DNA from 3 places in the Shewanella sp. DNRA4 genome. Region 3 is predicted to be linked to each of the others. Evidence: predicted binding sites of a transcription regulator. Region 3 holds the regulator's gene; each other region holds the start of a gene.
The links. The regulator FliA, encoded in region 3, starts transcription of late flagellar genes. The targets are predictions, from matches to a motif close to CTAAAGNTNNNNNNNNNNNNGCCGATA.

Region 1 (4,265 bases), on a different contig from region 3:
ACGCCCAGGCACAAAGGTATTGGGCAGGCCGTTTTCCATCAACTCGTGGGAGACGGGGATCGCATCCCGGGTGAGGGCTGAAATGGCTAACTCATTGAGTAAGCTCACATCCATCACTTTATGGCTAGTGATCTTTAAGCGCTTGGCGAGGGATTTAGCAACTTCAATTTCTTCACGGTGACGTTGACCATAATCGAAGGTGATCCCGTGGACTTCATCAAACTGAGTTAAGGCTTGAATAAGACAAGTCGTTGAGTCTTGTCCGCCACTGAAAACCACTACCACCTTTGAAACTGATGCTGCTGACATAGGATCCACTTAAATTGACACATAAAATAGGGCGTAAGTGTAACTCAGGCGCTAGGGCTTGCAAACTCTTTGCTGGCGCGTGGCGACGGGTATGCGGCACTTAGTATCACAATGGCAGAGGCGGTAAAAACTTGCAGCTGCATCTAAAATCCTCTATAAATGCCGCCCCAGAAAAACGGAACGCTAGCATGAATTACCCTGTCAACGAAGTCTTTGAAACTATTCAAGGTGAAGGTGTCTTTACCGGAGTACCCGCCATTTTTGTGCGTTTACAGGGTTGCCCTGTGGGATGTGCTTGGTGTGATACCAAACAGACTTGGGATCTGCTTGAGGAAAATAAGGTGTCACCCGAACAAGTGATTACCGTCGATGGCTCCGTGGGGCGCTGGGCAAACCATACGGCGAAGAGTCTTATCGAGGCGTTCAACGCTAAGGGATACACGGCGCGCCATGTGGTGATCACAGGTGGTGAACCTTGTATGTATGATTTGAATGAATTAACCCTCACGCTCCACGCTGCCGGCTATGCCACTCAAATCGAGACCAGCGGCACCTTTGAGGTGAAGTGTGATGCTGATACCTGGGTGACTGTCTCGCCCAAGATCAATATGAAAGGTGGTTATAAGGTGTTAGCGCAGGCCTTGACCCGCGCCAACGAAATAAAGCATCCGATAGCGACCGAACATCATATCGACGAACTCGATGAGTTACTCAAAGGGATTGATGTGTCAGCGAAAACGATTTGTTTGCAACCGATCAGCCAAAAACCAAGGGCGACGGAATTAGCCATGAAGGTGTGTATTGCCCGCAACTGGCGTTTATCGATTCAGACCCATAAGTACTTAAATATCGATTAATCGCCATCTAGCTCAACTGGATGGGTCTTTAATGCTCAGAAATAGTTTTAACGCTCCGAATGGGGCGTTTTTTTATGAGCAAAATCGATAGATTAAAGGCACTAAATTTAAGCGATAAATAATAAGTCTGAATTAGCTGGTGTGCTAGAAAGAAAACTTGGGGAATAACGTGAGATAAAGTGTGATATGAGAAAGAAGTGGTGGAGGGAGAAGGATTCGAACCTTCGAAGGCGGAGCCGTCAGATTTACAGTCTGATCCCTTTGGCCACTCGGGAACCCCTCCACATAATTTCTTCAACTTTTAAGTCTGACTCATCGAGTCTGATTTTAAAGTTATCTTAAATCTTGGCCCGATTTAAGGGTAAAGCAAGTTTCCAGCGAACTAACGATTGACGAACCACATAAGATAAAAGTGGTGGAGGGAGAAGGATTCGAACCTTCGAAGGCGGAGCCGTCAGATTTACAGTCTGATCCCTTTGGCCACTCGGGAACCCCTCCACGAGTATCTTTTATAGCATCGCTAATTGTTAGTGCAAATGGTGGAGGGAGAAGGATTCGAACCTTCGAAGGCGGAGCCGTCAGATTTACAGTCTGATCCCTTTGGCCACTCGGGAACCCCTCCTCAATTGCGGCCGCCATAGTAGTCAGAAACCTTAGGCATGTAAAGTCTAAATATGAAAATTTTCCTAAAGTTCTTGTTCAACTGGTCGATTAACTGACAACGAGTTGTTTTAGCGATGTTTTTTTATGCAAATCGATGTTCCTTTAATCAATGAAGCCCAAATTGGCTCCCGCTTAAATGCGGCAATCGAACACAACAGGCGAGGTGAGTTTGCCCTGTTGCTGTCGCTATTGTCTGCTGACGCGAGGGACATGGCGCAGTTTCAATGGCAAAAAGAACTCGATACTGCCGAAAAACTACAACGTCAGTTTGAATTACCACCAAAACAAACGTTAGTGGCGGATTTATCCTCAGACAATCATATTATCGACAATAGCGCCGTGTTTATGCAGCAAGGGGCAAGAGCTTTTCAATTGCAACAGGCCTTGCGACCGGAAGCGTTAGTGATCCGAGGTGGTGAACCCATCGCCATGGCCGAAGCCTTAAGTAACTGTGAGTTTACAACTCGCTTGCGTCAGCGGGGGCAATTGCCATCTCCTCAAGTTGAAATCATGCACTTTGCCGATCAACTGGCGATCCAACGTAATTTGATCCCACGCTTAGCCAGTGCTTAGTGCTACTGAGGCTATTTATTATCAAAGGTATTATTTCGGGTAATAAGCGTGAGCAATACCAGAGTCTCTCTCATCATCATTCCCTATAATTAGTCGTTAGTGATATTAATGTTGAGTCGCTTATGTTGAGTTTTTAACATGAGACCATTAGAGAGGATAACCCTATGAAAGGTATCATTGCAGGACAAACCCCCACAGTAAACGACACATGTACCGATTGCGGCAGCTTTGTCGACATAGGCGCAGTGATTGATGAACAAGATACTGTACTTGAGTTGCAGTTTACGGGTGGCGAGGCGGAAAATGAGGCGGCAAAGATGGTTGAGCGTGCCCAGACACGTTTTCGACACACGCAAGCGAGCGTTACTCGAGGTGAAACGGGTGTGACGCTCAAACTGGTATTTGATGTCAGTGTCGAAAAAATGATTTTCCAGTTAGAGAATGGTCTATAGCGCAACCCCTGTGATACAAGTCGAGGTTAATTTGTAATAAAGTGTGGCCGATGTTGCTGTTTTAAATGTAGATCGTGTAATCTGCGTCAACAAAAACAATGATAAATCGGCTCCATTAACACTCCTATCTTTGGTGTGTTAGTCGCAGCATTATCGTTTTACCCAACACGAAGTTTTGTAGGGATCAGAGTGAAGCGACGTCAGCATCAACACTTATTAGAGTCTTTAGTCCATTCTACGGCAAAGCAGCAGGGTGATTTCACTAAGACGGCAGAGTTAGCGACAGAGCTACTGTGTCAGAATTTAGCGGTCTCCTTGGTGTCGGTGTGGATTTTTTCTGCCGAGCAAAACACCCAATCTCTCGTCGCCCAGTTTGGGGCGATGGCGCTGCAGGACATCTACCGTCCTAAACTGCTGCAAACGGTGCCGCGTTATTTAAATGAACTAAAAAATCACAGACATATAGATGCTGGTAATACGCTTATTGACCCGCGGTTGACCGAATTAGTCGATAGTTATTTTATTCCACGCCAAATTTTATCTAGTCTCGAAGTTGGCATCCGTATCAATGGCCATCTTGAGGGCGTGCTCTGCATTGAGCGCGCGCAGCTCACACACCATTGGCACGATAGTGAAATTCATCTGGCTTGCCAAATGGCCGATCAATTAGCCCTCACTCTTGCGACCAAACATGCTTACGATAAAGAAGAACGTCTCAGCCTTTTTCGCTGCGCCATAGAACAATCTCGTCAAATGACTATGTTGATTAACTTGCACACTGAAAAAGTGGAGTACGTTAACCAAGCCCATCAGGATATTAGTGGTATTTCTCGGAGCAGGAGCGTTGGCACTAATTTACGTGATTTAACTTTTTTCAAACAGCACAATGCGTTAGCTGAGCAGACCTTAGCAAAAATTTTCAGAGGTGAACTGGCAAAAGGTGAAGTGCAATTTAATCGTGCTGATGGTAGTCGTTATTGGCTGAAATATGTTGTGAGCCAATTTATCACCGATAGAGGCAATCATTACGCTTTAGTGTCGGGTGAAGAAAGTACGGATGAGCATAACTACAAAGCGGAGTTGGAACGTCTGGCGTGGCGTTGTAGCTTGACTGGACTGAACAATCGCAGTCACTTTAATCGAGTGCTCGAGCGAACAACACATGGGCTACTGTTGCTAGTCGATTTAGTCGCCTTTAAGCGTTTTAACGATACTTATGGTCATGAAAATGGCGACAGCCTGTTGATTGAGATTGGCCGGCGCTTAAAGCATTTTTCAGACATCAACAAAGCGACTGAAATCGCTCGTGTCGGTAGTGATGAGTTTGCGGTATTACTGACCGACGACAACGCAGTTTATGATCTGGACTATATCAGCACCCGCTTATACCAGCATTTAGCCATGCCGATAT
Region 2 (4,265 bases), on a different contig from region 3:
TGCAATACCCAGTTATAAGGTTGACCGCCAAACATTTCCTGTGAACCTAATTCTGCGTCCAGATAACGCATAATCACTTCGCTATCGAAAATAGGCACGCCATCATTCGTGATCAGACAGGGAATTTGACCTAACGGATTTACATCAAGCAACTGTGCCGTATTTTCCATTGGATTAACGAGGACTTCTTCAATATCTTTAATCCCTAAATAATGGATTAAGCTACGAACACAGCGAGCATAGGGTGACGCAAGGGAGCAGAGCAACTTCATCAAAAAATCCTTCTAAATGACAACTATAAAGCAACGAATACTTTGGTAACGGATACTAAACACTCGCATTATTACCAATATTTTTCTACGGTAATTTGCCCAGGAGCACGGCGTAAATTTTTCGAGAGCCCCTTATCAAGCAATGCCGCTTGGGCGCCACTAATCATCCCAGGATTACCGCAAATCATCACCTGGGAATCCGCCGCACTTAAGGTTAATCCGACTTTTCGCTCGATTTCACCCGAGACTAAGCCATCGGGGATACGACATTGCAATGCGTCATCAAGCTTTTCACGGGTCACAGTTAAACACAGGATAAACTGATCTGGATATTGCATCGAATAAGCCTTTAGTTTATCGAGGTAGGCTAAATCTTTAGCTTCGCGCACGCCATAGACAAGTACGATCTTCTCAAAACGCTGCCAAGGTTCGGCGGTATCCAGCATGGATAAGAATGGCCCGATGGCCGTACCTGTGGCTAAAAACCATAAATGCCGACCTTGTAATTCTCCCTTTGGGATCTCATCTAAGGTCATAAAACCCGTTGCAGTTGGAGTGATTTCTATTTCATCACCGATGGTAAGATTCTGTAATTGTGGGGATAACTGGCCATCCTCTACAGCAACAGCCAAAATCTCGGCATAGGGTTTATCGGGAGAATTAACAAGGGAATAAGCTCTAGCGATACGCTTATCATCTTGCAGTTGACTGAGTTTAATAAATTGACCGGGAATAAAGGGAGCTAACTCGGCCGCTATCCGCAGTGAAAATAACTTGTCGTTCCAATCAATACGTTCAATAACGCGTCCCCTAGTCCACATAACTCGCCCTCAAGCAAAACGTTAAATAGGCTCCTAGCATAGACGGTTATTCACACAACAAAAACCCCTTATTGTAAGGGGCTTAAGAGTTAAGATATGCAAGATTAAATTAAGTGTTAGTCGCTTGAGTCTCATTTGATTTTTTATTAAAACTGTCCCTAAAGGCCTGTAATCCTTCTTGGACAAGCCCATAGGTTTTATCCACACCATCGGCAATATCGCCCTGCAGCACTTTAAGACCAGATAAAATATCCCTCGCCTCTTTAAAGCCATTATCGATAGCGCCACCAATGATGGTCATAAAGCTGTCGAGCTGTTCGTCAAAACTCATATTCGAATTTTGCTGCTGATGAACACTAAAAAATTGCGTCGCGAAACTCACAATACGATCGGCAGTGGCCTCGGGGGACGTATCGACACCGTTATCATAGGCGTTTTGAATCGCGTTCTCGCCCATAGAAGGAGCTAACTCTTTGTTTATCGCTTCGATTGCTGCGCGATAAAGCAAGGTCATAGATTGATCACCCGACTTTAGGCTTACATCTTCCTGCGCCGATAGAATCGCTTGATTCATTAACTGCTTACTGGTTTGCTGCGCCGTCTGTTTAGAGGTGGCATCCACATTTTTCGTCTTATCACTATTTGCCGCGTTTTCAGCATATTTACTGTGGGTCGAAGAAGTGCTCTGTACCTGTGCAGGGTTATTGATTTCCATGATGCTATTCCACTCAACTTGGGGAGACTTAATTATCGACCAAAATTTGAGCAACTTTAGCAGTTTTATAAATTGCAGTACCATTCATACTTAATGCAATGATACAAATAGAGAATAGGTTTGTTTGTTCAATACCATCCTAACCCCCTCTTAATACTCGCCCATAAAATAAGGATATAAGGCATGGCAATCGCCCAATATTTACATGGTTTTTTGCGGCATAATCGAAGAATCGGTTTCAATTCAGGAACGCTAATACAATCATTACTGATAAGTCTGCTATTCTTCGCCAGCATTGGACTTAGTCCGATCAATCAAGCTATTGCCGATAATCGATTAATCATTCTCGTAAGACATGCAGAAAAAGCTGATGAGCCCGCAGGCGATCCTCCCCTTTCAGCCAGTGGCAATATACGTGCTCAGGCGCTTATCAGCGCCTTAAAACGTACCCCCATTTCGCAGCTGATTGCGACCCAATATCAAAGGACTCAGCAAACCTTATTACCGATTTCAACGGAGCGGCATTTACCGATTACTGTGCTCGAGGCAAAAAAACCTCTCGAAACCCATATCCAACATATTGTTGAACAAGTACATGCGGTTAAAGGTAACAGCTTAATTGCAGGGCACTCCAACACCGTGCCACTTATCATCAAGGCTCTCGGTGGCCCTGAAATTACCAACATCAGTGAAGATGATTACAGCCAGTTGTTTTTACTTTCCATTAATGATGGACAACCTGCCAGCTTGATCTCCACCCGCTACGGCAATGAATAGAGGATAACAAGATGCACGAATTGAATTGGTTTATGTGGGGACTAGATCTCTTATCTGGGCTGTTTTTAATCATTATCGGTTTTGGCGCTCTAGCCATTGTCTACATGTACTTTGCTGACAAATTGCAAACCAAACAGGCAGTACGCCATAACTATCCTGTGATTGGTCGTTTTAGATATTTATTTGAGAAACAAGGTGAATTTTTCAGACAATACTTTTTTGCCCAGGACAGGGAAGAACTCCCCTTTAACCGCGCAGAACGAAGCTGGGTATATAGAGCGGCTAAAAATGTCGATAGAACGATAGCATTTGGCTCGACCCGGCCCTTGGACACGACTGGTACGATTATGTTTATGAATACCGCCTTTCCGACCCAAGATGAGGACATTACACCCATTCATCCGCTAACTATTGGCGCCGATTGCCGCGAACCTTACACCACTAATACCATTTGCCACATCTCTGCCATGAGCTTTGGCGCTCTGTCCCGCCCCGCTATAACAGCCTTATCCCATGGTGCAGCGCAGGCAGGTTGTTGGTTAAATACAGGTGAAGGCGGTTTAAGCCCTTATCATTTAAAGGGCGGCTGTGATTTAGTCTTTCAAATCGGCACCGCCAAATATGGCGTTCGTAACGAGCACGGCCATTTAGACGATAACAAACTCAAAACAATTGCAGCGCACCCTCAAGTCAAAATGTTTGAAATCAAAATGAGTCAAGGTGCAAAACCCGGTAAAGGTGGCATCCTACCTGGCGTAAAAGTGACAGAGGAAATCGCCCATATTCGCGGTATTCCACAGGGACAAGATTCCATCAGTCCCAACGGTCATATCGAGTTTAAAAATGTTGGCGATATTCTGGATATGATTGCCAGAGTGCGCGAAGTAACGGGTAAACCCACAGGAATAAAAGCCGTACTCGGCGACGTAACATGGCTTGAAGATTTTTGCGATGAAATTGAACGTCGTGGAGAAGCATCTGCTCCAGACTTTTTCACCTTAGATAGCGCCGATGGTGGAACAGGTGCCGCGCCGCAACCTTTAATGGATTGTGTTGGCCTACCGCTAAAAGAAAGTCTACCTATTTTGGTTAATGTATTGATTCAACGTGGACTGCGTAAACGTATCAAAGTGATCGCCTCAGGTAAACTCATTGTCCCTTCACGGGTCGCTTGGGCACTCGCCTTAGGCGCCGACTTTATCGCCTCAGCCCGTGGGAATATGTTCGCCTTAGGCTGTATTCAAGCATTGCAATGCAACAAGGACACTTGTCCCACTGGAATTACCACACACAATAAAAAACTTCAGCAAGGACTTGATCCAAAAGATAAATCTAACCGAGTTGCCAATTATAACCATAATCTACACCACGACTTGGCGCTAATAGCCCATGCATGTGGGGTAACAGAACCAAGGCAGCTCAAACCTTCCCATGTACGGATTGTTCTTGAAAGTGGCTTGTCGGTTTCACTGGATAAATATTATTCCCATATCAATCAATAATTAATAAATTTCCAGTGCATAACATACGACTTTCATCTAAAGTTAATTCAGCAATAACTAATTTGAATGTGTATCACAAAAGGAGTAAAATCCGTGATACACGCATTGAATTAAATCATTTCATATTTATTGTTAAGGAAACACTGTGAAATCTAGCTTTGTAAGCCAAATGTCTGAC
Region 3 (4,265 bases):
TATGGCAAAATCATGGGCTGCCCAGTCAAACAAGCCCATGACCTTGCTGAACTAGAGCAAATTCTGTATCAGTTTAGAAATCGCAAGCTAGTATTGATAGATACCGCGGGTATGGGCCAACGAGATATGCGGCTTTACCAGCAACTTGATAATTTAACTGCAAATAGCAGAATACCTATCCGCAGTTATCTGGTACTGTCTGCCACAGGACAGCGCCGCGTGCTGCAAGATGCTGTAAATCACTTTAAACGCATTCCCTTATCTGGTGTTGTACTCACCAAACTTGATGAATCTGTGTCGTTAGCGGGCGCATTAAGTGTGTTGATCCAAAGTGGATTGCCATTAAGTTATGTTACGGATGGGCAGCGAGTGCCCGAAGATATGAAAGTTGCTGATACTTTGATGCTCGCTGAGCAAGCATTAGCGGCCTTAGAAAACACAGAACAACAATCGTTACCAGACACAGCGTGGTCAGATAATATGACCTGTGCATTTGAGTAGAGTTATGACCCTGGATCAAGCAAGTGGTTTACGTATGATGAATCAACCCTATAACGAAAAAGTGAAAGTAATCGCGGTTACGGGTGGTAAAGGTGGTGTGGGTAAAACCAGCGTATCCATCAATACTGCCGTAGCATTAGCCGAGAAGGGCAAGCGTGTCTTAGTGCTTGATGCTGACCTTGGCTTAGCAAACGTCGATGTCATGTTAGGGATCCGTGCTGAACGTAACCTTTCCCATGTATTGTCTGGCGATGCTGAGTTAGATGACATTATTGTCCGGGGGCCTAAAGGTATTGGGATTGTGCCAGCCACATCGGGTACTCAGGGAATGGTAGAGCTAAGTCCTGCGCAACATGCGGGCTTAATTCGTGCTTTCAGTGAGATGCGCACCCAGTTTGATATTCTCATCGTGGATACTGCCGCGGGGATTTCTGACATGGTACTCAGTTTCTCCCGTGCGTCACAGGATGTGTTGGTTGTTGTTTGTGACGAACCAACGTCTATTACTGACGCCTATGCATTAATCAAAATCCTCAGCCGTGAACACGGCGTCTTCCGCTTTAAAATTGTTGCAAATATGGTGCGTAGTTTACGCGAAGGTATGGAATTGTTTGCTAAACTCAGTAAAGTGACCGACAGATTCTTGGACGTGGCACTTGAATTAGTTGCGACCATTCCATTTGATGAAAATTTGCGTAAATCGGTTCGCAAGCAAAAGTTAGTGGTTGAAGCTTATCCTAAGTCTCCCGCTGCAATTGCTTACCAAGGCCTAGCGAATAAAATTATGAGCTGGCCAGTACCCCAGCAACCTGGTGGGCATTTGGAGTTTTTCGTTGAGCGCTTAGTTCAACGACCAGATTTTCAAGAGGAAAAAACGAGTGAATAAAGCCGCAGCGTATACTTGTTTAGACAATAAAACGTCAATCGTTGAACAGTATGCACCGTTGGTTAAAAGAATTGCACATCACTTGCTCGCCAGATTACCTGCCTCTGTGCAGTTAGATGACCTGCTACAGGCGGGGATGATGGGATTATTAGAAGCATCATCTAAGTTTGATGGCGGTAAAGGTGCAAAGTTTGAAACCTTCGCCGGCATAAGGATCCGTGGCGCCATGTTGGATGAAATCCGCCGTGGCGATTGGGTTCCTCGTTCTGTCCACCGAAATAATCGTCGAGTTGCCCAAGCTATTGATGAATTAGAGCAAGTGCTAGGTCGTGATGCGCGCGACACAGAAATTGCAGAAAAACTTGATATGACGCTCGATGAGTACCATCATATTCTTAACGATGTTTCTGTTGGTAAAATCATAGGGATAGAAGACTTAGGCGTATCACAGGATATACTCACTACAAGTGATGATATTAGCGATGGTACGTTTGAGGTCTTGGCAGAAACCCAGTTTCATTCTGCACTTGTTGAGGCGATAAAATTATTGCCCGAAAGGGACGCGCTAGTGCTATCGTTATACTACGATGAAGCATTGAATTTAAAAGAGATTGGCGCCATTCTTGAGGTAAGCGAGTCGCGTGTTAGCCAGATATTAAGTCAGGCAATGTTGCGACTCAAAGGCAAACTCAAGCATTGGACATAAGTATAATTATTAATTGAGCACTGAATGTCAGCTCACCGGAGGAAACCTTGGACAAGAATATGAAGATTCTCATCGTTGATGACTTTTCGACAATGAGACGTATCATCAAGAACTTGTTGCGAGACTTGGGCTTTAACAACACCCAGGAAGCGGACGATGGCTCAACCGCCTTGCCAATGTTGCAAAAAGGCGATTTTGATTTTGTCGTTACAGACTGGAATATGCCAGGCATGCAGGGGATCGATTTACTTAAAGCCATTAGGGCCGATGACTCCTTGAAGCATCTACCGGTATTAATGGTCACTGCCGAGGCAAAACGTGAACAAATTATTGCTGCTGCACAAGCGGGTGTGAATGGGTATGTGGTAAAGCCTTTTACCGCAGCAACATTGAAAGAGAAGCTAGATAAAATATTTGAACGACTCGCTTAAGCAGGGATGAGCTATGAAGTCACATACATCAGGGCTCATCACGCTCGAGCATGCTCAGCGTTTAGTCGAACTGTTAAGCGCGAATGAACAAAATCAAGCTGATGATTTATTAAGAGAACTGGCAGCTCCTCTTCAGAGGGAACTTTTTGATGAGGTAGGCAAACTCACTCGCCAATTGCATAGCGCTCTTATGGATTTCCAAATCGATAATCGGTTAGTTGAGTTAGCAAATACAGAAATACCCGATGCTAAGGAACGGCTAAGTTATGTCATTGACATGACTGAACAAGCTGCAAATAAGACTATGGATGCTGTTGAGGAGTGCTTGCCGTTAGCGAATGCATTAACCGCGAACATCCAACAAGTGATGCCATCGTGGGACAAATTAATGCGTCGTGAAATTGCCCTCAGTGATTTTAAGGTGCTTTGCCATAACGTTCAGCATTTGATGTCGCGAAGTGAATTGGACTCAAACCGATTACGCGAATTGCTCAACCAAATATTGATGGCGCAGGATTTTCAAGACCTGACTGGACAAATGATCCGCAGGGTAATCGATCTAGTGATGGAAGTTGAAAGTAATCTGGTGTCTATGCTGACGGTGTTTGGTGAGCAGCCAATGATTGAGAGTCAGATTACTCAGAAAAATAATATTGAAGCTGAAGGGCCGATAATGAATGCCGAGCTTCGTCAAGATGTAGTAACAGGTCAAGACGAAGTGGATGATCTGCTATCGAGTCTGGGTTTCTAACTGGGAGTCAATTTGATGGCCTTTGATGTAGATGAAGAGATACTCCAGGACTTTTTAATCGAGGCGGGGGAAATATTAGAGTTGCTTCAAGAGCAGCTTGTTGCCCTTGAGAATAATCCTGATGATACTGACTTGCTAAATGCCATTTTTAGGGGGTTTCACACCGTAAAGGGCGGCGCAGGTTTCCTAAGTTTGACTCCCATGGTTGATGTCTGCCATGAGGCAGAAAACACATTCGATTTATTGCGTACTGGCAAGCGCAGTGTCACAGCAGAATTAATGGATATTATTCTTCAGGCTGTTGATGCAATTAACACCATGTTTGCTCAAACCCAGCAGGGAGAGCAACAAGATCCTGCTGATGCTGCATTACTTGCAAAATTAAAGTTACTTAGTTCTGGTGAGCCTCTGCCGTCAGAATTAGGACAAACTGCGTCAGAGCCTGAATCTATTGCTGAGCCCGAACCCGAGCCCGTTATTGAAACTGTTGTTGACGTTGTCGCAGTTGAAGAGATGCCTGTTGAGGCTGTGAGTTCTTCAAACTCAAGTATTGATGAGATTAATGAAGCGGAGTTTGAGGCTTTGCTTGATGCACTGCACGGTAGTGGAAAAGGTCCCGGTGTGACTAACACTACTAATGCTGATGTTGTGGCAGCGCCCACTGCGTCAATTCCCTCTGTATCAAATACAGCCAAGCCCAAAGTACAACAAGCTACCAGCTCGGGTGATGATATCACTGACGATGAGTTTGAAGCCCTGCTTGATGAGCTTCATGGTTCAGGAAAATTTAATGGCAAAGTAGATACACCTATATCACCTCAGCCTAAGGTTGAAACTGTTGCTGTACCAGTGTCAACACCAACTGCTGTTGCTGTCGATTCAGACGAAATTACTGACGATGAATTTGAGCGTTTACTCGACGAACTTCATGGAAAAGGTGGGGCACCAGCCAAAGCTGTTGCAAAAGTGGAATCTGCGAAACCGACTCCC

Region 1: the regulator FliA is predicted to act here: its motif matches at 1,853-1,879, upstream of HG547_RS08975 (VC2046/SO_2500 family protein).
Region 2: the regulator FliA is predicted to act here: its motif matches at 1,842-1,868, upstream of HG547_RS16165 (DUF5610 domain-containing protein).

Annotation. Positions count from the first base shown of each region.
Region 1 covers NZ_JABAIP010000007.1:36,388-40,652, reverse strand. Annotated here, with positions in the region: gene queC (7-cyano-7-deazaguanine synthase QueC) at 1-309, opposite strand, end outside; gene queE (7-carboxy-7-deazaguanine synthase QueE) at 498-1,166, shown strand; tRNA gene HG547_RS08990 (tRNA-Tyr) at 1,365-1,449, opposite strand; tRNA gene HG547_RS08985 (tRNA-Tyr) at 1,580-1,664, opposite strand; tRNA gene HG547_RS08980 (tRNA-Tyr) at 1,704-1,788, opposite strand; gene HG547_RS08975 (VC2046/SO_2500 family protein) at 1,914-2,402, shown strand; gene HG547_RS08970 (DUF406 family protein) at 2,567-2,854, shown strand; gene HG547_RS08965 (EAL domain-containing protein) at 3,044-4,265, shown strand, end outside.
Region 2 covers NZ_JABAIP010000014.1:142,357-146,621, forward strand. Annotated here, with positions in the region: gene HG547_RS16155 (glutathione S-transferase N-terminal domain-containing protein) at 1-272, opposite strand, end outside; gene HG547_RS16160 (ferredoxin--NADP reductase) at 344-1,093, opposite strand; gene HG547_RS16165 (DUF5610 domain-containing protein) at 1,203-1,808, opposite strand; gene HG547_RS16170 (histidine phosphatase family protein) at 1,992-2,585, shown strand; gene HG547_RS16175 (FMN-binding glutamate synthase family protein) at 2,597-4,087, shown strand; gene HG547_RS16180 (hypothetical protein) at 4,233-4,265, shown strand, end outside.
Region 3 covers NZ_JABAIP010000008.1:78,256-82,520, reverse strand. Annotated here, with positions in the region: gene flhF (flagellar biosynthesis protein FlhF) at 1-501, shown strand, start outside; gene HG547_RS10250 (MinD/ParA family protein) at 506-1,387, shown strand; gene HG547_RS10245 (RNA polymerase sigma factor FliA) at 1,380-2,093, shown strand; gene cheY (chemotaxis response regulator CheY) at 2,141-2,524, shown strand; gene HG547_RS10235 (protein phosphatase CheZ) at 2,538-3,275, shown strand; gene HG547_RS10230 (chemotaxis protein CheA) at 3,291-4,265, shown strand, end outside.